4 regions of the Streptomyces sp. NPDC046203 genome follow, and region 1 is predicted to be linked to each of the others. Evidence: riboswitches for the same ligand, from Rfam matches in the RefSeq annotation. Region 1 holds a riboswitch; each other region holds the start of a gene.
What was found. A riboswitch is a leader RNA that binds a small molecule or an ion and turns the genes downstream of it on or off. The one in region 1 is predicted to bind cobalamin.
Positions count from the first base shown of each region.

Region 1 (7,371 bases):
ATCTGAGCACCTGGCTGGACGTCCACCGCCCCGAACTCCGCCTCTGACAGTGGGTGTTCGGTCCGGCCCGCTCGGGGGCACCGCTGAGCGGCGCCGGCTTCACCGCGCCGGCATCCACGTACACCCCGACACACCCCGACACACCAGCCAACAGGAATTGAGGGATACGAGATGGGAACGGAAGACGCCCGACCCGAGGGCTTCGACGCCGACCTCGACCTGCGCGCCCGGCACCGCGCCGTCGTGGCCGACTACATGAGCCGCAAGGGCGAGAACCGGCTGACGCGCTACCTGCTCTTCACCGAGAACGGCAGCGCCGGCCTGTGGACCAGCGACACCGGCGAACCGGTCGCCTCCCAGGGACACGAGAAGCTCAAGGCGCACGGCGAGTGGTCGCTGCGGATGTTCCCCGACTGGGAGTGGAAGAACGTGGAGATCTTCGAGACCCAGGATCCCCACCGGTTCTGGGTCGAGTGCGACGGAGAGGGCAAGATCCTCTACCCGGACTATCCGGCGGGCTACTACAAGAACCACTTCATCCACTCGTTCCTGCTGGTGGACGGCAGGATCGAGCAGCAGCGCGAGTTCATGAACCCGTTCCAGCAACTGCGCGCGCTGGGCATCGAGGTGCCGAAGATCAACCGCGGCGGCATCCCCACGTAGCGGCGGATCCCCGCGCAGGGCCCCCGCGTTGGGAGACCGTGCAGGAACCCGCGTACGAATCCCCACGCGGTTCCCAGCACACGGATCCCAGCACGCAGATCCCCGCGCACGAATCCCCCTCCAGGGATCCCCATGTACGGACATCCGTCCGCGTCCCGTCCCCCGGACCCGGACGCGGCGCATCGAGCCGGCCGGCGGCGGCCGGGAAGCAGCAATGAGGCGAGGTCTCCCATGACAGTCGACGTGCAGACCACTCGAGACGTGGTCGACATCATCACCGGCGGATGGCGGGCGCAGGCGCTCTACACCGCGGTCAAGCTCCGCCTGCCCGACCACATAGCGGCGGGCCATGCCAGCGACGCCGAGCTCGCCAAGGCGACCGGGGCGGACGAGGAGGGCGTGCACCGGCTGATGCGCCTCCTGGTGGCCATGGGGGTGTTCGAGGGCAGCGAGTCCACCGGCTACCGGGGGACCCCGATCAGCGCCGCGCTCCTCGACGCGCCCCAGTCCCTGAGCGACATGTGCCTGCTGTACGGCGAGGAGTTCTACTCCGCCTGGGGGCACGCCCACCACGCGATCAGCACGCGGAGTTCGGGGTTCGAGGCCGCCTTCGGCCGGCCCTTCTACGAGTACCTGGGGCACGACGCGGACGTGACTCGGCGCTTCCAGCGCACCCTGAACGCGGCGAGCATGTTCTTCCACCAGGTGCCCGAGGTCTTCGACTTCTCCGGCAAGAAGGTCGTGGACGTGGGCGGCGGGGGCGGGCACCTGCTCGCCACGGTCCTCGGCGCCACCCCGGACGCCCGGGGCATCCTCTTCGATCGCGAGCACATGATGGCCAAGGCGCGCGAGCACCTGTCCGCCACCGTCGGCCTGGACCGCACCGAACTGGTCGCGGGCGACATGTTCGAGGGCGTTCCGGAGGGCGGGGACGTCTACGTCCTCTGCCGGGTGCTGGCCGGCTGGGACGACGAGGCCGTCGTCGGCGTCTTCGAGAGCTGCCGCCGCGCCATGGCCGACTCCTCGTCGCGGCTGCTGCTCCTCGACCGTTTCGTCGAGGACGAGAACTCCACCGTGCTGCCCGCGCTGTGGGACATGCACCTCCTGATGACGACGGGCGGCGCGCACCGCACCGTCGAGCGGATCACCCGGCTGCTCGACCGGGCGGGCCTCGACGTCGTCGGCCGCGCGGAGCTGCCGATGGAGAACACCGCTCTGGTCGCCGCGCCGCGTCCCTGACGCCAGGCGTCCTCCCGTCCCCAGGCGTCGTCCCCGGACGGACCGGTGAACGGACCGGTGAACGGGTCGGTGGACGGACCGGCGAACGGACTCGGCGAAGACCTCGCGGGTCCGTCCGGTCCCGCGGGCCCGGCGGTCCGCGGGCCCGTCCGGTGACGACGCATCCGCCCGGCGAGCGGTCGGCTCATCCGGCGAGCCCCTCCCCAGCACCCCATCCAGCCGGCACCCGGACGACGGGAGCCGGCGCGACGGAACGAACGGACCTCATGGACACCTACGAGTACGTGGTCGCCGACGTCTTCACGGCCACCCCGCTGGAAGGAAACCCGACCGCGGTCCTCCTGGACGCGTCCGGCCTCTCCGCCGAGCGCATGCAGCGGATCGCGCAGGAGACGCACCTGTCGGAGACCGTCTTCGTCCTCCCCGCGGAGGACGACGGCGATGTGAGGGTCCGCATCTTCACGCCGGTGAACGAGCTTCCGTTCGCCGGGCATCCCACCCTGGGCACGGCCGTGGTGCTCGGCGAATGGCACGCGGCGAGGGAACTGCGGATGGAGACCGCCATGGGCACCGTGGCGTTCGAGCTGGAGCGGGACGGCGAGGGCCGGACCGTCGCGGCGGGCATGTGGCAGCCCGTGCCGACATGGGAGCCGTACGACCGGGCGGAGGAACTGCTCACGGCCCTCGCCCCGGTGGCCACCGGCAGCACGCTGCCGATCGAGGTCTACCGCAACGGACCCCGGCACGTGTTCGTCGGACTCGACAGCGTGGCGGCCCTCTCCGCCCTGGAACCGGACCAGCGGATCCTCGCGCGACTTCCCGACATGGCCGCCAACTGCTTCACGGGCGCGGGCACCCACTGGAGGCTGCGCATGTTCTCCCCCGCCTACGGCGTGGTGGAGGACGCGGCCACCGGCTCGGCCGCCGGCTCGCTCGCGGTGCACCTGGCCCGGCACGGACTGATCCCCTTCGGAGAGTGGATCGAGATCCGCCAGGGCGTCGAGATGGGCCGTCCTTCGACGATGCGCGCCCGGGTCACGGGGACCGCGGAGCGGATCGAATCGGTGCGGGTGGCGGGGGAGGCCGTGGTCGTGGCCCGGGGGACGCTGTACGTGTAGCGGCCGCCGGCGCCGGCAGGCGTGGCAGCCGTACGGGGGAGGGTGGGCGAAGCCCCCCGAGACGCGGGGCCGGGACGCGTGTGCGCGCCCCGGCCCCGCCGGCGTCCCTCAGGTCATGCCCGAAGGTGCCGGGAACCGGTGCGGGGAACCGGTCAGGACAGGCCGGGGTTGGTCATGTCGAGCGCGGGCACGGGGCGGGGCGTTCCGTCGGCGTCGATCGCGACGAAGGTCAGGAACGCCGTGGCGACCTCGGTGGCGGGGGTGGAGTTGTTCCACCGTTCGGCCGTGACCCGTACCCCGACCGTCATGGAGGTCCGCCCGACCCGTTCGAGTCCCGCCTCCACGCTGAGCAGGTCGCCCGCCCGTACCGGGGTGAGGAAGGTCATACGGTCGACCGAGACGGTGACGGCCGGCCCGTCGGCGTGCCGGCCGGCGGCGGCCGCGGCGGCGTCGTCGATGAGCTTCATCATCACTCCGCCGTGGATGGTGCCGTACAGATTGGTGTCGTGGTCGCTCATGATGTGGGCGAGGACCACCCGGGAATCGTCCGGGGTCTTGGTCGGGCGGGCAGGACTGGTGACGGGGGATTCGGCCACGTCAACTCTCCTTCGCGAGTCGCGGCAGGGCTTCTCCGCGCACCCCAGGGGCCGGTGCGCGGGCAGCGGGCAGGTCTTCGGACTCGCGGGCGCGTTCCCCGGCTCTCGCCGGCGGACTCCTACTGGCCGTCGCTTCCCAGGCCCTCGTGTGTGCCGGGCCCAGTGCGTATGACGGCGGTCGTTCCCGCTCACCGCTGCGGGGCAGTCCCGGATTCACACCGGGTTCCCTCTTACGACGCTCCCGTCCGGGGGACGGGGCGAACCAGCTGCCCTGCCAGCGTACGGCAGCGAGCCCGCGCCCTGCTCCCGTCGCGGAACCGGGGTGCTCCGGGGCCGTGACCCCGAGCCGCGCGCCGACCGCCCCGACCGCGGTGACCACCCGCCCGCTCGTCCGCTCGCCCACCCTCCCGCTCATCAGCCGGCGAACCGAGCGCTCTCTACACTCCCCGGATGATCAGTGACGGATTCCAGCTCACGGTTCTGGGCAGCGCCACGCCCTACGCGACCGAGGACAACCCGTGCTCCGGCTATCTCCTGACCGGCGCCGGTGCCCGGGTCTGGGTGGACGCGGGCAGCGGGACGCTGGCGCGGCTGCAGCGGTACGCCCGGCTCGACGAGGTGGACGCGATCTGGATCTCGCATCTGCACGCCGACCACACCGCGGATCTGCTCACCGCGTATTACGCGGCGCTCTTCGCGGACATCCGGCTTGCCGCGCCCATCCCCCTCTACGGGCCGCCGGGCATCGCCGACCGGCTGGCCCACTTCCTCACCAACGGCCCGACGCGCAGCCCGGTCGAGGCCGCCTTCGCCGTCCAGGAGTTGTACGACGGACACGAGGTGCGCATCGGTGAACTCGCCCTGACCAGCCGGGCGGTGGAGCACGGTATGCCGGCCTTCGCCCTGCGTGCCGAGGCCGGGGGCCGCTCGCTCGTTTACTCCGGGGACACGGCGCCCTGCGCGAACCTCACGGAGCTGGCCGAGGAGTGCGACACCCTGCTGTGCGAAGCCGAGAGCAACCAGGCGCCGGCCGAGGGCGAGCAGGTGCACCACACGCCCGAGGACGCCGCCGACACGGCCACCGCGGCTCGGGCGGGCCGGCTGATCGTCACCCATGTCGGCCGTTTCCTGACACCGGAGCAGGCGGTGGCACGCGCCGAGGCCCGGTTCGATGGTCCCGTCGACCATGCCGAGCCCGGTGAGGTCTTCTCGAACCACCGCTCCCGAGGCCGTTCGACGCGCTCCGGTCAGCCGACGCGCCCCTGGGGCGTGCCACCGGGCGGACGCCGGGCGTCGAACGGCGAGGGGTAGCCGGGCGGATGCGCCGCCTGTTGCAGGTCTCAACAGGCCGTCCCCTCACGCGAGATGAGGATCAGGGAAGTTCCAGCTCGCCCAGTCCCATCGTGCGCAGCGCGTGGTTGGCCATCTCCAGATGGCCGGCCCCGTTCGGGTGTGCCGCCTCGTCCAACCAGGCCATCGGGTCCTCCGTTCCGTGGTGCGCGATCCAGTACGCCTCGTGGTCGACGAGCAACGCACCGGACTCGGCGGCCAGTTCACGAACCACCTGGCAGTACGCGGGCATGGCCGCACGCCGCGCGCGACCCGAGAAGCCGACCACGAGCGGGGTGTGCAGCACGATCTGCGTTCCCCCGGCGGTGCGGGCACGCTCGACGATCGCGCGCATCGCGTCACGGAAGGCGGGCAGCCCGGCCTCGCCGGCGAGGCAGTCGTTCGTGCCGAGTGAGACGGACAGTACGTCGGGCCGGAACCGGCCGATCAGCCACTCGTAGGACGCGAGCACGTCGACGGCGGTCCAGCCGGAGACGCCGGAGTTGACCAGGACGTCGGTGGTCCGGCCCAGTTGCCATCCGACTCGTTCGTGCACATGCTCCACCCAGCCGCGCGCGCCGTGGGTGTGCAGGACACCCTGGGTGATGCTGTCTCCGGCCGCCACCCAGGTCATGGGTGTGTCGGCGAGTCGGATCATGATGCGTCGCCTCCCGTCGGCGCCGCTGATGTGTCCCGGCAGGGTGCGGCGCTCCCTTGGCGGCCATGCTGCCGTTACGGGATCGCTCGCGCAACGTTCGCGTGGGCGGCCGCCGGGTTGCCGTCCGGCTGTCCGTCGCCCGCCGTTTCGAGCTCTGCCCGTTCCCTCGGCCCTCGGCCCTCGGCCCTCGGTGCGCGGAGGCGTACGGGATTCGGCCGGGCCGCCCCCTCTCGCCTCGGCTCCCGAATGCCAGCGAGGCCAGGGGCTCCGGGGGTGCGCAGAGCTGAGGGCGGCGGAGTCGCCTCCCAGGCCGGTCGCGGCCGGGCCGGGACGGGTGCGCGGCTATGTTCCGGTGGCCACTCGCGCCGGACGGCCCGTCTCCGTCGGTCCGTCCGGGCGGCCCGCCACGGTGGTTCCGGCAGTCCGCCCGGTCAGCCGATGCGTACCGCCGTACCGGTCACCTCGATGCCGCTCGACGGGTCCGCCGGAACCCGTACGCCGAGAACGCTCGGGCGGCCCATGTCCTCACCCTGATGGATCGTCAAAACCTCAGGGAGTGCGATGAGTCGAAGCTCCCGCAGATAGCCGCCGAAGGCCGCGGCCGCGGCGCCTGTGGCAGGGTCCTCGACGACCCCGCCCGGCGGGAAGGGGTCGCGGGCGTGGAAGACGGTGTCCGAGGCGCGGTGCACCAGGGCGATGGTGGTCCAGCCCCGGCGTTCCATCAGGGCGCCCAGCGCCGCCATGTCGTAGTCGAGGTCGGCGAGCCGGCCCCGCTTGGCGGCGGCGATCACCGGGTGCCAGGCACCCGCGTAGGCGGCGCGCGGTGGCAGCGCGGGGTCGAGGTCCGAGGCATTCCAGCGCAACGCGGCGAGCAGCTCGGCCAGATCGGCGTCGCCGATCTCCTCGGTGCGCGGCGCGACGCTCACCAGGGTGGCGGTGACGGTGCCGTCCGGCCGCACCGAGGTGGTCACGGGGACCGGACCGGCCTGGGTGTGCAGCAGCAGGTCGCCGGCGCCGTGCCGCTGCGCGTGGGCGACGGCCGTGGCGATGGTGGCGTGACCGCAGAAGGGCACCTCGGCCAGCGGGCTGAAGTAGCGGATGTCGAGCGACCCGTCGGGCCTGGCCACGGTGAAGGCCGTCTCCGAGTAGCCGATCTCCGCCGCGGTCGCGGCCATCGTCGCCTCGTCGAGGCCGGCGGCGTCGAGCACCACGCCTGCCGGGTTCCCGCCGAGCGGGTCGGTGCTGAAAGCCACGTAACGCAGGATGTCCATCACCCGAACGTAGGCCCCCGCACCGACCCCGTCAACGCAGTCGATCTTCTCCGGACGGCATGCCCCTCCCGCGGCATCCGTGCACGGTGGCGTCGATGTCAACAGGGGCTGTTTGCAGCGGACTTGCTCGTGCCGCTCCGTGTGTGTCCGTGGCCCGCTCGGTGGTTCCGCTCGTACACCGTCACCCTGCGCCCCCGCATGCGGCGATCCTCTCCTGGGGTGAAGTGCTTGCCCAGGACGCAGGACTTCACCCGGTCCCGCTCTGTCGAGAGCGCCGCCGGCACCGGCTCCGCATCCGTGACCAGCAGGATGCGTTCCTGTGCCAGCATCCTCGCCCGGATTCGCCCGGGGTCCGCCTCCAAGCCCTTCAACGTCCCGGATTCCTCCGGGCTTTGCGCCAGGGCGAGGTCCCGCAGCCCGGTGAAGGCGTCGGGGGAGACCAGGCGGGTGTCCCTGCGTGCGGCCGGTATGTAGAGCACCGCGTCCCCGTCCCGCCC
Region 1 is NZ_JBEYZX010000002.1:122,978-130,348, forward strand. It holds gene asnB (asparagine synthase (glutamine-hydrolyzing)) at 1-47, shown strand, start outside; gene ABZ990_RS02305 (PhzA/PhzB family protein) at 172-663, shown strand; gene ABZ990_RS02310 (methyltransferase) at 907-1,902, shown strand; gene ABZ990_RS02315 (PhzF family phenazine biosynthesis isomerase) at 2,169-3,020, shown strand; gene ABZ990_RS02320 (acyl-CoA thioesterase) at 3,173-3,616, opposite strand; cobalamin riboswitch at 3,667-3,898, opposite strand; gene ABZ990_RS02325 (MBL fold metallo-hydrolase) at 4,067-4,927, shown strand; gene ABZ990_RS02330 (SGNH/GDSL hydrolase family protein) at 4,989-5,603, opposite strand; gene ABZ990_RS02335 (PhzF family phenazine biosynthesis isomerase) at 6,035-6,874, opposite strand; gene ABZ990_RS02340 (glycosyltransferase family 39 protein) at 6,973-7,371, opposite strand, start outside.

Region 2 (7,371 bases), on a different contig from region 1:
CCCGCGACACCGATCGCCGCGATGAGCTTGCGCTTCACGCCACCCTCCTCAGGGATGCCTGCTCCCCCTAACCCACCGCGCGAAGACGTACGCCGAGTACAGCTGTGGGGCCGGGACCTGGTCTTTAATGGTTTAGACCAGTACTCGGAGCTTGGCCTAGACCTTTAGGGGTGTCAAGGGTGTATAAGAAGGGCAGTCGCGTCCGTTATCGGACCGACACCTGAGGGAGGGCGATGACCCTTGGGCGGTCCGTGCCACCATGTGAGCCGCGACAGACGGAGGAGCCGGTGACGGCAGCAGCACAGGAGTCGGGAAGGCGGGCCATGGCCACGGACGCGGGCAGTACGGAGACGGACAACGGGATCGCCACCCGCACCGCGCGCGTACCCAAGTACTACCGCCTCAAGCGCCACTTGCTCGACATGACGGAGACCCTGCCGCCCGGCACCCCGGTGCCGCCCGAGCGCACCCTGGCCGCCGAGTTCGACACCTCGCGCACCACCGTACGCCAGGCCCTCCAGGAGCTGGTCGTCGAAGGCCGCCTCGAGCGCATTCAGGGCAAAGGCACCTTCGTGGCCAAGCCCAAGGTCTCCCAGGCGCTCCAGCTCACCTCGTACACCGAGGACATGCGCGCCCAGGGCCTCGAACCCACCTCCCAGCTCCTCGACATCGGGTACGTGACGGCCGACGACACCCTCGCCGGGCTGCTCGACATCTCCCCCGGCGGCCGGGTGCTGCGCATCGAGCGGCTGCGGCTCGCGAGCGGCGAGCCGATGGCGATCGAGACGACGCACCTCTCGGCCAAGCGCTTCCCCGCGCTGCGCCGCTCCCTCGTCAAGTACACCTCGCTCTACACGGCTCTGGCCGAGGTGTACGACGTCCATCTGGCCGAGGCCGAGGAGACCATCGAGACCTCGCTGGCCACCCCGCGCGAGGCCGGACTGCTCGGCACCGACGTCGGCCTGCCGATGCTGATGCTCTCCCGCCACTCCGTGGACCGGCGGGGCGAGCCGGTCGAGTGGGTGCGCTCGGTCTACCGGGGCGACCGGTACAAGTTCGTCGCCCGCCTCCAGCGCCCGCTGGACTGACCCGAGCCCTCCCCGACCCCTCCCCTTTCCTCCCGCTTTCCCCCTGTCACGGCGAACGGCCGCGCTCCCCTTGCGGAGCGTGGCCGTTCGCCGTTTTCACGCCACGCTCCGGAAGCGCTTTCGTCATATCCGGTCCACATATTGAGATTTGGCGACGCCAATTGGTCTACTCCAGGCCAATCATGACCAGATATGGCCGGATTCAATCGAAAACGAGTCCCTGGCGAGTCGCATCCGTTATGTGGGAAAGGGTTACGCGGAGGTGAGCCCGTCCCCTAGATTTCCCACCCATTACGAGGTGATCACCAAGGGGACGGACGGCCATGTCACAAGCCACGCAACAAGGAAAACCACCAGTCGTCACACCCTTGAGGGTGGTGATCGGGCTCCTCCTCTTCGCACCCTTCGTGGCGATGCTGTGGGTGGGCTCCTACGCGAAGGTGGACCCCACCTTCATCGGCATCCCGTTCTTCTACTGGTACCAGATGCTGTGGGTGCTCATCTCCACGGCTCTCACCGTGATCGCCTACAAGTTGTGGCAGTTCGACCAGCGTGCGCGCAAGGGGGGTGACGCGAAGTGAAGGACGGCGTGAACGGCGTCGCGCTCGGCGTCTTCATCTTCTTCTTCCTGGCCGTCACGGTCATGGGCTTCCTGGCGGCCAAGTGGCGCCGCCCCGCGAACGAGAACAGCCTCGACGAATGGGGTCTGGGCGGCCGCTCGTTCGGCACCTGGATCACCTGGTTCCTGCTCGGCGGCGACCTCTACACCGCGTACACCTTCGTCGCCGTCCCGGCGGCCATCTACGCGGCGGGCGCGGCCGGCTTCTTCGCCGTGCCGTACACCATCCTGGTCTACCCGCTGATCTTCACCTTCCTGCCCCGTCTGTGGTCGGTGTCCCACAAGCACGGCTACGTCACCACCTCGGACTTCGTCCGCGGACGGTTCGGTTCCCGGGGTCTGTCGCTGGCGGTCGCCGTCACCGGCATCCTGGCGACCATGCCGTACATCGCGCTCCAGCTCGTCGGCATCCAGGCCGTCCTGGACGTGATGGGCGTCGGCGGCGGCGAGAACACCAGCTGGTTCGTCAAGGACCTGCCGCTGCTCATCGCCTTCGGCGTGCTGGCCGCGTACACCTACTCGTCCGGTCTGCGGGCGCCCGCGCTGATCGCGTTCGTCAAGGACACCCTGATCTACATCGTCATCGCGGTGGCGATCATCTACATCCCGATCAAGCTGGGCGGCTTCGACGAGATCTTCGCCAAGTCGAGCGAGGCGTTCGCCGCCACCAACCCCGCCACCGGCAAGCCGCGCGGCACGCTGGCCCCCGGCGAGGCGGGCCAGTGGACGTACGCCACGCTGGCCCTCGGCTCGGCGCTCGCGCTGTTCATGTACCCGCACTCGATCACCGCGACGCTCTCCTCCAAGAGCCGGAACGTGATCCGCCGCAACACCACCATCCTGCCGCTGTACTCGCTGATGCTGGGCCTGCTCGCGCTGCTCGGCTTCATGGCGATCGCCGCCGGGGTGAAGGTGAGCAACGGTCAGCTCGCCATCCCGCAGCTCTTCGAGGACATGTTCCCGGACTGGTTCGCGGGCGTGGCCTTCGCCGCGATCGGCATCGGCGCGCTCGTGCCGGCCGCGATCATGTCGATCGCCGCGGCCAACCTCTTCACCCGCAACATCTACAAGGACTTCATCAAGCCGAACGCGACCGCCGAGCAGGAGACCAAGGTCTCCAAGCTGGTCTCGCTCCTGGTGAAGGTCGGCGCCCTGGTCTTCGTCCTCACCATGGACAAGACCGTCGCCATCAACTTCCAGCTGCTGGGCGGCATCTGGATCCTGCAGACCTTCCCGGCCCTGGTCGGCGGTCTGTTCACCCGCTGGTTCCACCGCTGGGCGCTGCTCGTCGGCTGGGGCGTCGGCATGATCTACGGCACGGCCGCGGCGTACGGGGTGGCGAGCCCCACGCAGAAGCACTTCGGCGGCTCGTCGGCGGAGATCCCGGGCATCGGCGAGATCGGCTACATCGGTCTCACCGCCTTCACGCTGAACGTGATCGTCACCGTCGTCCTCACCCTGGTGCTGCGCGCCGTCGGGACGCCGGACGGGGTCGACGAGACCTCGCCGGAGGACTACACGGCGGACGCCGGCGACAAGGGTGTCGTCACCGAGCTGCCGAAGGTCGGCGCCGGGCACTGACGCCTGGGCCGACCGCGCCGACGACAGCGACAGCGACAGCGACACGGAGCACGTCCGGGGCCGCCGGGCCTTCCCTCGGGAAAGCCCGGCGGCCCCGCCCGTTCTCCCGCGAGTATGAACGGATGAACTCCCGTACGTTTTTGACCACCCGTCCGCTGCTTCTGCCCTTGGCCCTACCCCTGGCCCTGGCCCTCACCGGCTGCGGCAACGTGATCGCCGGCGCTCCCTCCCAGGCCGAACTGGAGGAGCGCGCCCACTACGCCCAGATCTCCCTGGACCATGTGTACGTCACGGAGATCGAGGGCTTCACCCTCGCCCACCAGTCGGTCGGTGGCCTGGGCGACGACGGCTTCCAGGCCGCGTACGTCGCCCAGGACGGCACCCGGGTCACCCTCGGCGCCGACCGCGGCACCTTCACCGACCAGGACTGCGCCGCCTCCCCGAAGTCCGCCCCCTGCACGCCGGAGAAGCCCGGCTGGTACCGCACGTCCGACGGGCAGCACACGTACATCCGCGTCGAGGACGGCGTACGGATCACCCTCGACGCCCCGCTCACCGTCGGCAAGGACCGGCTGCGCGCCGCCGCCGAACGGGCGCACCGGGCCGACGCCCGCGAACTCGACGACGTGCTGCCCGAGAAGCCCGCGGGCGGCGGAGCACCCGTACAGCGCGGCGATCTGCCCGCGGAGGGCGACGGCGCTCCCGACAACAGCGTGGGGGTCGGCGGCTGACCTCGACGGGGTGGGAGCGCGTGGCCGAAATTCTCCCGCGCCGGCCGCCCGCCCCCGACAGACTGGCCCCCATGGATTTCACGATCAGAACAGCGCGCCCCGAGGACTACGAGCGCCTCGGCGAGATCACCGTACGGGCTTAGGCCGTGTCTTCAAACTGCCGTCTGCCGTGCGACGCCTGGCACGCACGCTCGCTGCGTTGTCGGATCACCCAAGTACATCCAGTACGAGGGCGAACCTCCGCCTTGCGATCGCACGCACCAGACGCCGCACGGCCCGGCCTGCGGCCGGACGACGGCACTTTGAAGACACGGCCTACCGCGACGACGGCTTCCTGGCGTTCGGCGAGGCCGACGGCTATACGGACCTGCTGCGCGACGTGGCCGGGCGCGCCGCCGAGGCGGAGGTGCTCGTCGCGGTCGACGCGGCGGAGACGGTCCTCGGCGGGGTGACCTTCACCACCGGGGGCGAGAAGTGGGCGGACACCGCCCGCGCGGACGAGGCCGAATTCCGGATGCTGGCCGTCGACCACGCGGCCCGCGGCCGGGGCGTCGGCGAGGCGCTGGTGCGGGCGTGCGTGGACCGCGCGCGGGCCGTCCCCGGCTGCGCGCGGATCGTCCTGTCCACCCAGCGGACCATGACCGGAGCGCACCGGGTCTACGCCCGGCTCGGCTTCGTCCGGGCCCCCGAGCGGGACTGGCAGCCCGTTCCCGGGGTGGACTTCACCCTGCTCTCCTACGGTCTGGAGCTGCGGGACACGGTCTGAGGCCTGACGCCGGGACACAACATGTGGGGGGTGCCGCAAGCGGCGCCCCCCACATGTATGCTCGTCCTCGCTGTCGTCGCAGGGGAATCCGGTGGAAATCCGGAACTGTCCCGCAACGGTATGGTTCGCGCTCTTTCGCGCGGCCGGAGTCCGAAGACCTGTGGACAGCGCACCCGGTCCGTCCGTTCCGGGTGCCACAGACGTCCGGGCCTCGCGGAGTGGGCCGGTGGACGCGGCGCGCCGCGCGTATCCCGGCCCCCGCTCGTCCCCGTATCCCCCGTGCAGGCCACGAGCCGAGCGAGGGAGAGCCTCCCAGTGACCATCGCGCCCGCCGATCCGGCTTCGGCTGTATCTTCCGAGGAGATCGCGGCCCCGAGCGACGGCCCCGGAACCGCACTGCTGCGGATCCTGACCGACCTCACCGCCGACCTCCCCGACACCGACCCCGGCCGGGTCGCCGCCGCCGCGCTGCGCGGCCGGCACCCCGGCTCGGACACGGCGGAGCTGCGCGAACTCGCCACCGAGGCGGCGGCCGGCCTGATCGCCGAGGACCCCGCGTACTCGCGGCTCGCCGCCCGGCTGCTCACGCTGACGATCGCCGAGGAGGCGGCCGGACAGGGCGCGGTCTCCTTCTCCGAGTCCGTCGCCACCGGTCACCGCGAGGGCCTGATCGCGGAGCGGACCGCGGAATTCGCGGCCCTGCACGCCGACCGGCTGGACAGCGCGATCGACCCGGCCGGCGACGACCGCTTCGGCTACTTCGGGCTGCGCACCCTGTACTCCCGCTACCTGCTGCGCCACCCGATCACCCGCAAGGTGATCGAGACGCCGCAGCACTTCATGCTGCGGGTCGCCGCCGGTCTCGCCGAGGACGACAGCGTGCGCGCGCTGGACGAGGTCACGGCGCTGTACGGGCTGATGAGCCGGCTCGACTACCTGCCGTCCTCCCCCACGCTCTTCAACTCCGGCACCCGCCACCCGCAGATGTCGTCCTGCTACCTCCTCGACTCCCCGAAGGACGAGCTGGACTCCATCTACGACCGCTACCACCAGGTCGCGCGCCTGTCGAAGCACGCGGGCGGCATCGGTCTCGCGTACTCCCGCATCCGCGCCCGCGGCTCGCTGATCCGCGGCACCAACGGCCACTCCAACGGCATCGTCCCGTTCCTGAAGACGCTGGACGCCTCCGTCGCCGCGGTGAACCAGGGCGGCCGGCGCAAGGGCGCCGCCGCGGTCTACCTGGAGACCTGGCACGCGGACATCGAGGAGTTCCTGGAGCTGCGCGACAACACGGGCGAGGACGCCCGGCGCACCCACAACCTCAACCTGGCGCACTGGATCCCCGACGAGTTCATGCGCCGGGTGAACGCGGACGCCGACTGGTCGCTGTTCTCCCCGGCCGACGTGCCCGAGCTGGTCGACCTGTACGGCGCGGAGTTCGACGCCGCGTACGTCGCGGCCGAGGCGAAGGGTCTGGCCCGCAAGACCATGCCGGCCCGCGAGCTGTACGGCCGGATGATGCGCACCCTCGCGCAGACCGGCAACGGCTGGATGACCTTCAAGGACGCCTCCAACCGGACCGCGAACCAGACCGCCGAGCCCGGCTCGGTCGTCCACTCCTCGAACCTCTGCACCGAGATCATCGAGGTCACGGACGACGGCGAGACCGCCGTGTGCAACCTCGGCTCGGTCAACCTGGGCGCCTTCGTCGACACGGCCTCCGGCGAGCTGGACTGGGAGCGTCTCGACGCGACCGTCCGTACCGCCGTCACCTTCCTCGACCGGGTCGTCGACATCAACTTCTACCCGACCGAGCAGGCCGGCCGCTCCAACTCCCGGTGGCGTCCGGTGGGCCTGGGCGCCATGGGTCTCCAGGACGTCTTCTTCCAGCTGAAGCTGCCGTTCGACTCGGCGGAGGCACGGGCGCTGTCCACCCGGATCTCCGAGCGGATCATGCTCGCCGCGTACGAGGCGTCCGCCGACCTCGCCGAGCGCAACGGTCCGCTGCCCGCCTGGGACAAGACCCGCACCGCGCGGGGCGTGCTGCACCACGACCACTACGACGTGGAGCTGACCTGGCCGGAGCGCTGGGCCGCGCTGCGGGCCCGGATCGCCGAGGTCGGCATGCGCAACAGCCTGCTGCTCGCGATCGCGCCGACGGCGACGATCGCCTCGATCGCCGGTGTCTACGAGTGCATCGAGCCGCAGGTCTCCAACCTCTTCAAGCGCGAGACGCTGTCGGGCGAGTTCCTCCAGGTCAACGCGTACCTGGTGGACGAGCTGAAGCGGCTGGGCGTCTGGGACGCCGAGACCCGTGAGGCGCTGCGCGAGTCCTCGGGCTCCGTGCAGGACTTCGCCTGGGTGCCGGCCGAGACGCGGGCGCTGTACCGGACGGCCTGGGAGATCCCGCAGCGCGGTCTGATCGACATGGCGGCGGCCCGCACCCCGTTCCTGGACCAGGCGCAGTCGCTGAACCTGTTCATGGAGACGCCGACCATCGGCAAGCTGTCGTCGATGTACGCATATGCCTGGAAGCAGGGTCTGAAGACCACGTACTACCTGCGCTCGCGCCCGGCCACCCGGATC
Region 2 is NZ_JBEYZX010000016.1:70,442-77,812, reverse strand. It holds gene ABZ990_RS15365 (extracellular solute-binding protein) at 1-38, opposite strand, end outside; gene ABZ990_RS15360 (GntR family transcriptional regulator) at 324-1,088, shown strand; gene ABZ990_RS15355 (DUF3311 domain-containing protein) at 1,412-1,669, shown strand; gene mctP (monocarboxylate uptake permease MctP) at 1,666-3,288, shown strand; gene ABZ990_RS15345 (hypothetical protein) at 3,456-4,019, shown strand; gene ABZ990_RS15340 (hypothetical protein) at 4,040-4,162, shown strand; gene ABZ990_RS15335 (GNAT family N-acetyltransferase) at 4,219-4,785, shown strand; cobalamin riboswitch at 4,834-4,966, shown strand; gene ABZ990_RS15330 (ribonucleoside-diphosphate reductase subunit alpha) at 5,101-7,371, shown strand, end outside.
Region 2: another riboswitch for cobalamin. It lies ahead of ABZ990_RS15330 (ribonucleoside-diphosphate reductase subunit alpha); the one in region 1 lies ahead of ABZ990_RS02320 (acyl-CoA thioesterase).

Region 3 (7,371 bases), on a different contig from region 1:
CGGCGGCGCGGACGCCGACCGGCGGGTCGACACCGTGCTGCGCCGGCTCGGCGCCCGCGAACCCCTCGACCGCGCCCGCCCGCTCGCCGCCCTCTCCGGCGGCCTGCGCTCCCGGCTCGCCCTCGCCGCGACCCTCGCCGCCGATCCCGAACTGCTCCTCCTCGACGAGCCGACCAACGATCTCGACGACGAGGCCGTGGCCTGGCTGGAGGACCGGCTGCGCGGACACCGGGGCACGGTCGTCGCCGTCACCCACGACCGCGCCTTCCTCGACCGGGTCACCACCGCGATCCTGGAAGTCGACCACGAGACCCGCACGGTGCGCCGGTACGGCAACGGCTACCCGGGCTATCTCGCGGGCCGCGCCGCCGACCGGGCACGGCGGGAGCGGGAGTACGAGGAGTGGCGGGCCGAACGGGAACGGGGAGCCGCACTCGCCGAACGCGACGCCGGACGTCTCGCCGCCATCCCCCGCAAGGGACCGCGCGGCTTCAGCGGCGCCGGCGCGTTCCGGGCCCGGTCGCGGACCCATGGGGTGATGAGCCGGATCCGTACCGCCCGCACCCGACTGCGCGTCCTCGACGAGCACCCGGTGCCCCGGCCCCCGGACCCCCTGCGCTTCACCGCCCGCTTCGACACGCCGGCCGCGGCCGCATCACCTACAACTACTGTCGACCTCAAGGGAGTTAGGGTCGACGGGCGGCTGAGCGTCGACACGCTTCACCTCGAACCCGGTGAACGACTCCTCGTCACCGGACCCAATGGGGCAGGAAAATCAACCCTGTTGGCGCTCCTGGCAGGAGCACTCGTCCCGGACGCCGGAACCGTGACCGGCCCAGGACCCGAACGGGTCGGACTGCTCCCTCAGGACACGGCCGGGGCCGCCGACCCGCGCCCGCTGGCGGTCGCCTTCGGCGCGGGACGGGAGGAGGAACTTCTCGCGCTCGGTCTGTTCGCCGCCCGCGACCTCGCCGTCCCGGTCCGCCTGCTGTCCGCCGGGCAGCGCCGCAAACTGGCGCTGGCCCGTCTGGTGACCCGGCCCGTCGAGCTGCTCCTTCTCGACGAACCGACCAACCACCTGGCCCCGGGCCTGGTGGAGGAGATGGACGCGGCACTCGCCGGCTACCCGGGGACGCTCGTGGTGGTCAGCCACGACCGGCGGCTGCGAGCGGGATTCCGGGGCCGCCGTCTGGGCCTCACTCCGGCTCCCGCCGTGCTCACTCCGACTTCGTGACCGGCTCGTACTGCTTGGGCGATGCCTTGGACCCCGGCCCGCCCTGCGGCGCGCGCCGGGGTTCGTCCGTATCCCCCTCCTTGCCCAGGCCCGGGCGAGCGGCCCGGGAATCGTCGGCCCGGGCCGGCTCCTCGGACGCGGAAGGCGAGGGAGCGGCCGAGGGGGCCGAGGAGGCCGAGGGGGCGGCCGAGGAGGGTCCCGGGGAGTCGGTCGCGGCAGGTGCCGAGGCGGGGGAGGAGGAGGCCGAGGAGTCCGGCTTCGACTCCGGCTTCGCCCCGTCCGCGCCGCCGCCCGGACTCGAACAGGCCCCCAGGACCAGTGTCAGCCCCAGCACCACCATGGTCGTCGTCGCCGTCACCGCGCCTCGGGCACGCATGCCCACCACCCCACCCCTGTCGTCCGCACGCCGTTCGTGCGGCGGGGATCGTAACCCGGTGGCCGGACCGGCCCTGCCAGTCGCCCCCGTCAGTCGTCCTCGCCGTCCTCCGGGCCGGCCTCCAGGTCGCCCTCCGTCTCCAGGAACACCTGCCGCAGCGCCGCCAGCGTCCCCGGGTCCGGCTTCTCCCACATCCCGCGCGACTCCGCCTCCAGCAGCCGCTCCGCGATCCCGTGCAGCGCCCAGGGGTTGGCCTCCTTCAAGAAGGTCTGGTTCTCCGGGTCGAGCACATACTCCTGGGTGAGCTTGTCGTACATCCAGTCGGCGACCACGCCCGTCGTCGCGTCGTACCCGAAGAGGTAGTCGACGGTCGCCGCCAGCTCGAAGGCGCCCTTGTAGCCGTGCCGCCGCATCGCCGCGATCCAGCGCGGGTTGACGACCCGGGCGCGGAAGACCCGCGAGGTCTCCTCGACGAGGGTGCGGGTGCGGACGGTCTCCGGGCGGGTGGAGTCGCCGATGTACGCCTCCGGGGCCGTGCCGCGCAGCGCGCGCACGGTCGCCACCATGCCGCCGTGGTACTGGAAGTAGTCGTCGGAGTCGGCGATGTCGTGCTCGCGCGTGTCCGTGTTCTTCGCGGCGACCGCGATCCGCCGGTACGCCGTCTCCATCTCGGCGCGCGCCGGGCGGCCTTCGAGCCCGCGCCCGTACGCGTAGCCGCCCCACACCGTGTACACCTCGGCGAGATCGGCGTCCGTGCGCCAGTCGCGGGAGTCGATGAGCTGGAGCAGCCCCGCGCCGTACGTACCGGGCCGGGAGCCGAAGATACGGGTGGTGGCGCGCCGTTCGTCGCCGTGCTCGGCGAGGTCGGCCTGGGCGTGAGCGCGGACGTGGTTGTCCTCGGCGGACTCCTCCGCGAGCCCCGCGACCAGCCGGACGGCGTCGTCGAGCAGCCCGATGACGTGCGGGAACGCGTCACGGAAGAAGCCGGAGATGCGCAGGGTCACATCGATCCGGGGTCGGCCGAGCTCGGCGAGCGGGATCGGCTCCAGTCCGCGTACGCGGCGCGAGGCGTCGTCCCACAGCGGCCGGACGCCGAGCAGCGCCAGCGCCTCGGCGACGTCGTCGCCCGCCGTGCGCATCGCGCTCGTCCCCCACAGGGACAGGCCGACGGAGGTGGGCCAGCCGCCGTTGTCCTCGCGGTAGCGGGCGAGCAGGGAGTCGGCGAGGGCCTGGCCGGTCTCCCAGGCGAGCCGGGACGGCACGGCCTTGGGGTCGACGGAGTAGAAGTTACGGCCGGTCGGCAGCACGTTGACCAGGCCGCGCAGCGGCGAGCCGGAGGGCCCGGCGGGCACGAAGCCGCCGTTCAACGCGTGGACGGAGTGGGCGAGTTCGTCGGTGGTGGCGGCGAGCCGGGGCACGACTTGCTCACAGGCGAAACGCAGTACCGCCGTCACCTGCTCCAGGCGCCCCTCTCGTTCCTCCTCCATCAACTGGCCGTCGTCCAGGCCGAGTCGGGCCGCGTCCTCGATCGCGCCCTCGATCGCGTCCACCGACCAGCCGGCCGCCTCCATGGCCTCGACCACCCGCCGGGCCCGCTCTTCGATGGCGTCGGTGCGGGTCCGGTCGGTCGCCGACTCGTCCAGGCCGAGCGCCTCGCGCAGTCCGGGCAGGGCCTGCGTACCGCCCCAGATCTGGCGGGCCCGCAGAATGGACAGCACCAGGTTGACCCGCTCCGGCCCGGCCGGCGCCCCGCCGAGGACGTGCAGTCCGTCGCGGATCTGCGCGTCCTTCACCTCGCACAGCCAGCCGTCGACGTGCAACAGGAAGTCGTCGAAGCCGTCGTCGTCCGGGCGGTCGGCGAGGCCCAGGTCGTGGTCGAGCTTCGCGGCCTGGATCAGCGTCCAGATCTGGGCCCGGATCGCGGGCAGCTTCGCCGGGTCCATGCTGCTGATCTGGGCGTACTCGTCGAGGAGTTGCTCAAGCCGGGCGATGTCGCCGTAGCTGTCGGCGCGGGCCATCGGCGGCACGAGATGGTCCACGAGGGTGGCGTGCGCACGGCGCTTGGCCTGCGTCCCCTCGCCGGGGTCGTTGACGAGGAACGGGTAGACGAGCGGCAGATCGCCGAGCGCCGCGTCCGGCCCGCAGGCGGCGGACAGGCCCGCGTTCTTGCCGGGCAGCCACTCCAGGTTGCCGTGCTTGCCGAGGTGGATCATCGCGTCGGCGCCGAAGCCGCCGTCGTCGGCGCGCGCCGCGATCCAGCGGTAGGCGGCGAGATAGTGGTGCGAGGGCGGCAGATCCGGGTCGTGATAGATCGCGATCGGGTTCTCGCCGAAGCCGCGCGGCGGCTGGATGAGGACCAGCAGATTCCCGCGCCGCAGCGCGGCGAGCACGATGTCGCCGTCGGGGTCGCCACCCTGGGCCGCCCGGGACCGGTCCAGGAACATCGCGCCGGGCGCCGGGCCCCAGTGCTCCTCGACCCCGGCGCGCAGCTCGGCGGGCAGCGCCGCGTACCAGCGCCGGTAGTCGGCGGCCGGGATCCGCACCGGGTTCGCGGCCAACTGCTCCTCGGTCAGCCAGTCCTGGTCGTGGCCGCCCGCGTCGATCAGCGCGCGGATCAGCTCGTCGCCGTCGCCGGAGATCAGACCCGGGATGTTCTCGGCGGGCCCGAAGTCGTACCCCTCGGCGATCAGCCGGCGCAGCAGCGCGACGGCCGAGGCGGGGGTGTCGAGGCCGACCGCGTTGCCGATCCGGGAGTGCTTGGTCGGGTACGCGGAGAGAACCAGGGCCACCCTCTTCTCCGCGTTCGGGATGTGCCGCAGCCGGGCGTGCCGGACGGCGATCCCCGCGACCCGGGCGGCGCGTTCGGCGTCCGCCACGTACGCGGGCAGACCGTCCTCGTCGATCTCCTTGAAGGAGAACGGGACGGTGATCAGCCGGCCGTCGAACTCCGGGACGGCGACCTGGCTCGCTGCGTCCAGCGGCGACAGACCCTCGTCGTTCTCCGCCCAGGACGCCCGGGAGCCGGTCAGGCACAGCGCCTGGAGGACCGGTACGTCGAGCGCGGCGAGCGCGCCCGCGTCCCACGCCTCCTCGTCCCCGCCGGCCTGCGCCTCGGCGGGCCGGGTGCCGCCCGCCGCGAGGACCGTGGTGACGATCGCGTCGACGTCGCCGAGCGCCGCGAGGAGTTCGGGCTCGGGGGCGCGCAGGGAGGCCACGTACAGCGGGACCGCCCGGCCGCCCGCGTCCTCGATCGCGTCGCAAAGAGCGCCGACGAAGGCGGTGTTGCCGCTCATGTGGTGGGCGCGGTAGTAGAGCACCGCGATGGCGGGGGCTGTGCCGACCAGCTCGGGCAGGGGTGTGCGGGGGGTGCGGTCGAGGGGGCCCCAGGCGGGCGCCGGGGCCGGGGCCTCGAAGCCGTGGCCGGTGAGCAGGACCGTGTCGGAGAGGAACCGGGCCAGTTGGGCGAGGTTGCCGGGGCCGCCGTGCGCGAGATACGCGTGGGCCTCGGTGGCGACGCCGATCGGGACCGTGGACGCGGCCATGAGCTGGGCGTCCGGGGCCTGTTCGCCGCTGAGCACGACCACCGGGAGGCCGCTGGCGAGGACCGTGTCCAGGCCCTCCTGCCAGGAGCGCACCCCGCCGAGGAGGCGGACGACGACCAGCGTGGCGCCGTCGAGGAGCGCCGGGAGGTCGGCGAGCGGGAGGCGGGAGGGGTTGGCGAAGCGGTACGTCAGGGGGGTGGCCGAGGTGTCGGCGGCGGCGGTTTCGGTGGTGGCGGTGGCCGGGGTGGTGGGTTCCGTGGCGGTGGCCGGGTCGGGGCCGGCGGCCGGGGTGGCGGCGGACGGGGACGCGGGCGCGGCGGGCGCGGCGGCGTTCGCCGCACGGGCGCTGAGCAGGTCGGTGTCGGAATGCGACAGCAGAACGAGCATGGCGAGGCTCGGCCCTTCCTCGGGGTATCCGCGCCCCGGGTGGTCGTTGGATGGCGGGAGTTCCTGACTCACCGGACACCCGAGGCTCGGGGCCGGCTCACAGTGGCGGGACCGCGCCGGAATCTCACCGGGCTTCCTCCCCGGGGTCCTGGGACCCCATGCCGGTCTGCATCCTAGAACGAGTGGTCGGCGGAGCGGGAGGGGCGGTCCGTCACCCCCGGTTGCCGGGCCATCGCGCATAGGTATGCTCGCCGCCATGCCGCCCACTCCCGACACCTCGCCCGAACCGGGCGAACCTCCCATACGGGACCGTGGCGACGCGTGCCCCGGGGCGCTCCGGTTGCATGCCGCCGCCGATGGTTCCCTCGCCCGACTGCGCTTGCCCGCAGGCAAGTTGACGCAAGATCAGATCGAGCTGTTGGCTTCCGTTTCCGAGTCCCTCGGGGACGGCGCCGTCAGCATCACCTCGCGCGGCAACGTGGAGCTGCGCGGCCTGTCGGACGGCTCGGCGACCACCCTCGCCGACCGCCTCGGACGCGGCGGACTGCTCCCCTCGCCGACCCACGAACGGGTCCGCAACATCGTCGCCTCACCGGCCGCCGGACTCGACGGAACCGGCCGTGCCGACGTGCACGCCTGGGCCCGTGAACTGGACGGACTGCTGTGCGCGGAGCCCCGCGCGGCCGCCCTCTCGGGACGTTTCCTGTTCGTCCTGGACGACGGACGCGGCGATGTCGCCGGGCTCGGCGGCGATGTGACCTTGATCGCAGAACCGGGCGGCGCGTCCGCCCTGCTCCGGGTCGGCGGCCAGGTGCGGCGGATCGCCGCCGGCCACGCGCCCCGGGTCGCGCTCGCCGCCGCCCTCGCCTTCCTCGACGCCGCCGAGACGGCCGGTACCGGGGCGTGGCGGGTCGGCGAGTTGCCGGCCGGGGCGGCCGAGGCCGTCGACCTGAGCGGTACGGGCGGGCAGCCCGTACCCGTACCGCCCCCGCTGCCCTCCGGTCCCCCGCCCGCACCCGGCCCGCTCGGCCCGCGCGCCGTGTCCGTCCTCGCCCCCCTCGGGCGGCTGACCGCCGCGCAGTTGCGGGCGCTGCTGCCCGCGGCGGAGGTACGGCTGACGCCGTGGCGCGGGGCCGTCGTTGTGACGCGGGAGCAGGGGGCGGAGCCCGCTCCCGAGCGCACGCCCGAACTGCTCGCGCGCCTCGACCACCTCGCCTCGGCCGGCCTGATCACCCGCCCCGACGCCCCCGGCGCCGGAGTCACCGCCTGCACCGGTCTGCCCGGCTGCGCCAAGTCCCTGGCGGACGTACGGGCGGACGCCGCCCGCGCCCTCGCCGTACCCGCCGGCGCGCTGCCCGTGCACGTCGCCGGCTGCGCCCGGCGCTGCGGTCACCCGCACGGCACCTGGGTCGACGTCCTCGCGACCGGGGCTGGGACTGAGGCCGGGGCCCGGGCCGAGACCGGGACCGCGACCACCGAGGGCGGCGCGTACCTGGTGGACGGCGCCCCCACCCCCCGTACCGCCCTGCCCGGCGCGGTCGCCACCGCGCGTACCGCCCCACCCGCCCCCACCGCCCGCGCGGCTTCCCCGACCCCCACGAGATGAGCGAGAGCCCCACGATGTTCGAGTACGAGAAGGACGGCGCGGAGATCTACCGCCGTTCCTTCGCCACGATCCGGTCCGAGGCCGAGGCGGATCTCGCGGGCCTGCCCGACGACGTCGCCACGGTCGCCGTCCGGATGATCCACGCCTGCGGCATGACCGACCTTGTCCGGGACATCGCCCACTCGCCCGGCGTTGTCGCCGCCGCGCGCGCCGCGCTGCGCGCCGG
Region 3 is NZ_JBEYZX010000010.1:116,877-124,247, reverse strand. It holds gene ABZ990_RS11595 (ATP-binding cassette domain-containing protein) at 1-1,234, shown strand, start outside; gene ABZ990_RS11590 (hypothetical protein) at 1,218-1,610, opposite strand; gene cobN (cobaltochelatase subunit CobN) at 1,700-5,539, opposite strand; cobalamin riboswitch at 5,578-5,714, opposite strand; gene ABZ990_RS11580 (cobalamin biosynthesis protein CobG) at 5,784-7,145, shown strand; gene ABZ990_RS11575 (precorrin-8X methylmutase) at 7,142-7,371, shown strand, end outside.
Region 3: another riboswitch for cobalamin. It lies ahead of cobN (cobaltochelatase subunit CobN); the one in region 1 lies ahead of ABZ990_RS02320 (acyl-CoA thioesterase).

Region 4 (7,371 bases), on a different contig from region 1:
GCGAAGGGCCTCGCCGACCTGGTGCGGGCCGCCGACGTGGTCTTCGCGGGCACCGAGGAAGCCGAACTCTTCGTCGGCGCGCACGACGACCCGCTGGACACGGCCGCCGCGCTGTGCGCCCTCGGCCCGTCGCAGGCCGTGGTCAAGCTGGGTTCCGACGGCTGCGCGGCGGTCGCCGACGGGGAACGTCTCGCCCTGCCCGCGATCCGGGTGGACGCCGTGGACACGGTCGGCGCGGGCGACGCGTTCGTCGCCGGCTATCTGGCCGAACTCCTCGCCGCGAAACCGCTGGAGGAGCGACTGCGTACGGCCGTCGCGACCGGCGCGTTCGCCTGCACGGTCCCCGGCGACTGGGAGGGCCTGCCGACCCGCGAGGAGCTGTCGCTGCTGACGGTCACGGAGAACGTGGCGCGCTGAGCGGGGCGCGCGGGAGGGGCACGCGGGAGGGGCGCGCCGGACGGCCCGGCGCTGCGCTGCGAGCGCGGGCCCTCCGGGACGCCGACCGGTGAAGGGCTCCGGCTGGACGCCTGACACGTCCAGCCGGAGCAGGCGGGCGCGCGGGTCGCCACCCCGTACCCCGGAGGCTGCGATGCGCGGAGCCGGGACGACGACAGGGTACGGACCAGCTGCCCCTCGGCCCCGGCAACGGCCGCCCGCTTGCGGATCGTTCAGCGATCGGTCCTCCTAGCCGCCGCCTCGCGCCCCTGGGCGAGCGCGTGAGCGACCCTGACCGCGTCCGCCGTCGCGGATGCCTCATGGACACGAACGGCCCAGGCGCCCTGGTGCGCGGCGATGGCCGAGAGAGCGGCGGTCGCCGCGTCCCGGTCGCGGGCGGGAGAACGGTTGCCCCGAGCGTCCGTCAGCGCATGCCCGAGAAACCGTTTCCGGGAGCCGGCGACCAGGACCGGGCGGCCCAGGGCGCGCAGCGCGGGCAGCCCGGCCACCAGGGCGAGGTCGTGCCGCGCCTCCTTGGCGAAGCCGAGCCCGGGGTCGATCACCAGGCGCTTCGCCGGGATGCCCGCGGCGACGGCGGCGTCGACCCGGTCCCGGAGTTCCGCGACGACCTCGGTCACGACGTCCCCGTAACCGGCGCGGCTGTCCATGTCATGGCTGAATCCGCGCCAGTGCATGAGGACGAAGGGAACACCGCAGGCCGCCACGGAGGGCATCATGGCGGGATCGGCCAGCCCTCCGCTGACATCGTTGACGAGGACCGCCCCTGCCTCGACCGCGCGCCGTGCGACGCCGGCGCGCATGGTGTCGACGGACACCAGGACCCCCTCGGCGGCCAGCCCCCGGACCACGGGGAGGACCCGCCTCAACTCCTCGGCCTCGTCGACCCGGAACGCGCCGGGCCGGGTGGACTCGCCACCGACGTCGACCAGGTCCGCGCCGTCGGCCACCAGGTCGACGCCCCGCTTCACCGCGGCGGTCGGGTCGAACCAGTGCCCTCCGTCGGAGAAGGAGTCCGGGGTCACGTTGACGACTCCCATGACCGCGCAGCGGCCCCAGTCGGGCAGCCCCTCCACGGCCACCGGTACGGGACGGCTGTTCATGTGCTGAGTACTCCGATCCATCCGGTACGGCGGACGCACGGGACGGGATGCCGGCCGCGGACTTCGGTTGCCGGGCGCACGCCGGCGCCGGGCCGGACAGGTCCGTCGGCACCCGGTCCGCTCTCCTCCCCAACGCCCCGCCCGGTGCCGGGCCGGCAGCCTCGAATCCGCAGGCCCAGCACCGGACTTGATCACGCGTCGCCGGTCGCCAGTTCGGCGCGGACGGCACGTGCGGCGGCGACGAGGTTGTCCAGGGACGCGCGGGTCTCGGGCCAGCCGCGGGTCTTCAGGCCGCAGTCCGGGTTGACCCACAAGCGTTCGGCGGGGATCGCCGTGAGCCCGGTACGCAGCAACTCGGCGGCTTCTTCGGCGGAGGGGACACGTGGCGAGTGGATGTCCCAGACACCGGGGCCCGCTTCGCGCGGGTAGCCGTGGGCGGCGAGTTCATGGGCGACCCGCATATGGGAGCGGGCCGCCTCCAGGCTGATCACGTCGGCGTCGAGGTCGTCGATGGCCTGGACGATGTCCCCGAACTCGGCGTAGCACATGTGGGTGTGGATCTGGGTCTCCGGCCGCACCCCGCTCGTGGTGAGCCGGAATGCCTCGGTGGCCCAGTCGAGGTAGTCGGCGTGGTCGGCGGCGCGCAGCGGCAGCGTTTCCCGCAGGGCCGGTTCGTCCACCTGGACGACCGGGGTGCCGGCGGCCTCCAGGTCGTCCACCTCGTCGCGCAGGGCGAGGGCGACCTGGCGGGCGGTGTCGGCGAGCGGCTGGTCGTCCCGGACGAAGGACCAGGCGAGCATGGTGACCGGGCCGGTGAGCATGCCCTTGACCGGGCGGCCGGTGAGGGACTGGGCGTACGAGGTCCACCGCACGGTCATCGGTTCGGGGCGGGAGATGTCGCCGGCCAGGACCGGCGGGCGGACGTAGCGGGTGCCGTACGACTGGACCCAGCCGTGCTGGGTGGCCAGGTAGCCGGTGAGCTGTTCGGCGAAGTACTGCACCATGTCGTTGCGTTCGGGCTCACCGTGGACGAGGACGTCGATGCCCGCCTTCTCCTGGAAGGAGACGACCTCGGCGATCTCGGCCTTGATCCGCTCCTCGTATCCCGCGATGTCGATCCGCCCGGACCGCAAGTCCGCACGTGCCAACCGCAGTTCGTCGGTCTGCGGGAAGGAGCCGATGGTGGTGGTCGGCAGCAGCGGCAGGCCCAGCGAGGCCCGCTGGGCGACGGCCCGCTCGCGATAGGGCAGGGAGCGCCGGCCGTCGGTGTCGGTGACGGCTGCGGCGCGAGCCCGTACAGCCGGATCGTGGGTGAGAGCGGATCCCGCGCGGGAGGTCAGGTCGGCCCGGTTCGCGGCGAGTTCGGGTGCGATGGCGCCCGTTCCCTGGGCCAGCCCGCGGGTGAGCACGGAGATCTCCCGTGTCTTCTGGCGGGCGAAGGCGAGCCAGCGGCGGACCTGCGGATCGATGTCCCGCTCGGCGGCCGCGTCGAGCGGCACGTGCAGCAGGGAGCAGGAGGCGGCGACGTCGACCCGGTCGGCGAGGCCGAGGAGGGTGCCAAGGGTGGCGAGGGACTTCCGGTAGTCGTTGATCCAGATGTTGCGGCCGTCGACGACTCCCGCGACGAGCCGCTTGCCGGTCAGACCGCCGACGGCGGCCAGGTCGTCGAGGTTCGCCGCGCCGCTGCCGGTGAAGTCGAGCGCGAGGCCCTCGACAGGTGCGGCCGCCAGGACCGGGAGGGCGTCGCCGAGACGGCCGAAGTACGAGGCGATCAGCAGCCGGGACCGGTCGGTCAGGGCGCCGAGTTCGCGGTACGCGCGGGCCGTGGCGTTCAGTTCGGCCGGGGTGCGGTCCTGTACGAGGGCCGGCTCGTCGAGCTGGACCCACTCCGCGCCCGCCGCCCGCAGATCGGCCAGCACCTCCGCGTACACGGGAAGCAGCCGGTCGAGCAGGGTCAGCGGCTCGAAGTCGTCGGCCACCCCGGGGGCGGGCTTGGCCAGCAGCAGATACGTGACCGGTCCGACCAGAACGGGCCGGGCAGCCAGCCCCAGGGCGAGGGCCTCCCGCAGCTCTCGGGTCTGCTTTTCGGAGTTCGCGGAGAACTCCGTGTCGGGCCCCAACTCCGGCACCAGGTAGTGGTAGTTGGTGTCGAACCACTTGGTCATCTCCAGCGGCGCCACGTCCTGTGTGCCGCGTGCCATGGCGAAGTAACCGTCCAGCGGATCGGCGGCGACGGCGGCGCGGTGCCGCTCCGGAACGGCGCCGACCATGACGGTGGTGTCCAGCACATGGTCGTACAACGAGAAGTCGCCGGTGGGGACTTCGGTGACACCCGCCTCGGCCAGCTCTCGCCAGTTGGAGCGGCGCAGGCCGGCTGCGGTCTTCCCCAGGGAACCGGCGTCGACGCGGCCCTTCCAGTACCCCTCGACGGCCTTCTTCAACTCCCGGTTCCCGCCCTGCCGGGGGTAGCCGTACACGGTGGCCCGGGACGCCGCGGCTGCGGACTTGTCGGTCACGGAACTCTCCTTCGCGAGATGTGTCCACGAACATCCCGGGGACGGGACGCGGGCGCGAAGGGAACGACGGAACGGGCGGACCTCCTCGCGGAACAAGGCCGCGAAGACCGCTCGTTGCGCACGCCGACCCGCCCACGAGGTCACCGGGACACTCCGCGCACGGAATCGTCCGCGCACGGGCAACGGGCAGGTCTTCGGACTCGCGGGCACGCCCTCCGGAGGGACCGGCGGACACCTACTGGCCGTCGCTTCCCAGGCCCGGTACATCGGACCCAGTGCGTATGACGGCGGTCGTTCCCACTCACCGCTGCGGGGCAGTCCCGGATTCCCACCGGGTTCCCTCTTACGACGCTCCCGCCTGGCGGACGGGGCGAACCAGCTGCACACGCCACCCTAGGGCCTCGCACCGGGACGCGAGAGCGGTTGCCCATATTCCGGACGGCATCCACGAGACGGGGCGGACTCGTCTCCCCCGGGAAGGCTGCTCGCGCCGGCCCGGCCGTCGCGACCAAGCGGCGCGGGCGGCGGTCATCGCCTCACATCGCGTGCGGCGGCCTCTCGCCCTTGACGAGTGCCGCCGCCCTCGCCGCCCGCTCGATCGTCGCGCGGTGGGCCGCGCGGGCTTCCTCGTCGATCCGCGTCTCGTGTTCGGGACGCAGCCCGGTCCGGCCGTCGAGGCCCTCGCGCAGGATGTCGGCGTGCCCGGCATGCCGCATGGTCTCGCCGAGGACATGGACCATGACGGCGAACAAGTTGGTGCGAGAAAACGGCTCCGGCCACCACGGCACGTGGCCGGGGGCGTCGAGGGGAAGCTCGTCGATCGTGGCGTCCGCGTGTTCCCACGTGCGCCGGTAGAACCCGACGATCCGCTCGCGGGTCTCGTCCTCGGCCGCCCACTGATCGCTCCCGTCGGAATCCTGCCACCGGGGCAGCGGCTGCGGGGACGGGCGGCCGAAGACCTCGCCGAAGTACCTGGCCTCGACGGTGGCCACATGCTTGACCAGGCCCAGAAGGTTGGTCCCGGTCGCCGTCAGAGGCCGGCGTGCGTCGTATTCGGACAAGCCGTCGAGTTTCCAGAGCAGCGCCTCGCGGTCCCGCCGCAGCCTCACGTGCAGGTTGTCCTTCGCGAATTCATCGATCATGCGGCAGGAGCCTGCCATGGGCTGCTCAGCGCCTCAAGATCCCCCGCACGGCCCGCGGCGACCGACAGCACCGAGGTCCGGCCATCGTCTCCGTCGCAAACGGTGAAGATCGCGGAGTCGCGGCGGCATTCCCGTCGTTGGCCGACGAGCGACTCCGAGGCCCACACGTGACGGTGTTCGCAGGCGACGTTCCCCGCGCCCCCTCGTGACGATGGACGGGCCGGCGCACGCCCGTGCGGCCGGGGCGCCGCCGCGTACCCCGGGTCCGGCCCCGCCCGGTCGGACGGAAGCGGCGCCGGGGGCGGGCGGGGGCCGCGACACCCCGCGCCATCAGGGGGCGGGCCCGGGACGGCTCGCCGGGGCGGGGCGGCGTCACCGCCCGGTCCGGCTTCCCGGCCGCGCCTCTCCTCCACCCTTCCGGCTCCGCCCGCGGGCGCGGAGTGAGGGCGAGCGGGCGGCCCCGCCGCCTCTTCGGCCGCGGCCCTGAGAGGCCCGAGTCCCGCGCGACCCAGGTTGGCTCGATTCGAACCTTGCCCGTCCACGACAAAGCCCCCACATTGGGCGCAGTTCACACACATCCTGCACACAAGTCACAGTGATGGGGGAGTCGACGGCGGTGGCGTTCCAGCGCGCGAGAACCACGGTGGCGGGCGGTGCGGAGGGCGGTGCGGGACGGCGTCCCGGCACGCCCCCGGAATCCAGGGAGCACTCGGGCCCTGAGGCGGCGGAGAGCAAACCTCGTTATCTGGTCCTGGGGCCGCTGGAGTTGCGGCTCGAAGGGCGTCCCTGCACGCCCACGGCGCTCAAGTCCCGTGCGTTACTCGCCCTGTTGTTACTGCGTGCCAACCAACAGTCCTCCACCCACTCCCTGATCGAGGACCTGTGGAACGGCCGGCCGCCCCGCTCGGCACTGGCGGCGCTCCAGATGTACGTGTCGGGCCTGCGCCGGATCCTGGACCCCGGTCACAGCCGCGACGGACTGGACGCCCGCCACCACCCGCTGCTGCCGACGGTCGGATCGGGTTATCTGCTGCGCGTGGGGCCCGGGGAGCTGGATCTGGACGAGTTCCGCGAGCAGGCGGCCCTGGGCCGCAGCCGGCTCGCCGCCGGTGACTGTCAGGCCGCCGAGCACGCCTTCCGGCGCGCTCTGACGCTCTCGCGCGGTACACCCCTGGGTGATCTGACCCACGCGGACCTGCCCGGCTTCTACGGCGACCGGCTCGCCGAGGAGCAACTGGCGGTGGTGCAGGACCGGATCGGCGCCGACATCTGCCGGGGCCGCGCCCGGGAGGTCACCGGCGAGCTCCGGGAACTGTGCGCCCGCTATCCCCTACGGGAGACTTTCCACGAGCAGTTGATGCTCGCGCTGACCGCCACCGGCCGGCAGACCGAGGCCCTGGAGGTCTACGCCGAGGCCCGGCGGACGGTGGTGGCGGCCGGGGGCATCGAGCCGGGATCCGCCCTCAAGGCAGCGCAGCAGGCGGTTTTGCGGGTACGGCCGCCGCTCAACGCCGGGCACGAGTACTGCCGTTCGATACTGAACGCCGAGCAGGAACGCCTCTTGCCCGACTGACGTACACCATTCCGCCCCTCAGCGCAGCCGCCAGTCCAGACGGCGCCCGTAGTAGACCAGGGGCTGCCCCTCGCCCGGCGCACAGGAGGACACTTCGCCCACCAGTGCCGTGTGGTCGCCGTGGGGAAAGGCCGCGGCGACCCGGCAGCGCAGATAGCCGGACACACCGAGCAGGCGCGGCACGTCGCCTTCCCACTCCCACAGGACGTCCGCGAACTTGTCGTCCGCGCCGCCCGCGAACACCCGGGCCAGCGCCTCGTCGTCCGCGCCCAGCAGGTGCACCCCGAAGTCCATGCCCGGCCGGGCGCAAAGCTCCCGGCCGGTCCGGGAGCCGTCGGCGACGGCCATCAGGACGGACGGCGGCCGCACGCTGTAGGAGCACAACGAGGAGACCAGCATGCCGATGGGGCGGCCGTCCGAACGTCGCGCGGTCGCCACCGCCACGCCGGTCACCAGCCGGGACATGGCCTCGGTGAACCGTTCGACGAACACGCCCGGTTCGGCCGGCGCGCCGGACGGGCACCCGCCGCCCATGACGGGCCGGGTACCCGTCACGGGCGCACCGGCCGGCACAGGCGCTCCGG
Region 4 is NZ_JBEYZX010000004.1:91,398-98,768, forward strand. It holds gene ABZ990_RS04885 (sugar kinase) at 1-417, shown strand, start outside; gene folP (dihydropteroate synthase) at 669-1,556, opposite strand; gene metE (5-methyltetrahydropteroyltriglutamate--homocysteine S-methyltransferase) at 1,748-4,072, opposite strand; cobalamin riboswitch at 4,261-4,418, opposite strand; gene ABZ990_RS04900 (DinB family protein) at 4,609-5,214, opposite strand; gene ABZ990_RS04905 (AfsR/SARP family transcriptional regulator) at 5,813-6,787, shown strand; gene ABZ990_RS04910 (flavin reductase family protein) at 6,806-7,321, opposite strand.
Region 4: another riboswitch for cobalamin. It lies ahead of metE (5-methyltetrahydropteroyltriglutamate--homocysteine S-methyltransferase); the one in region 1 lies ahead of ABZ990_RS02320 (acyl-CoA thioesterase).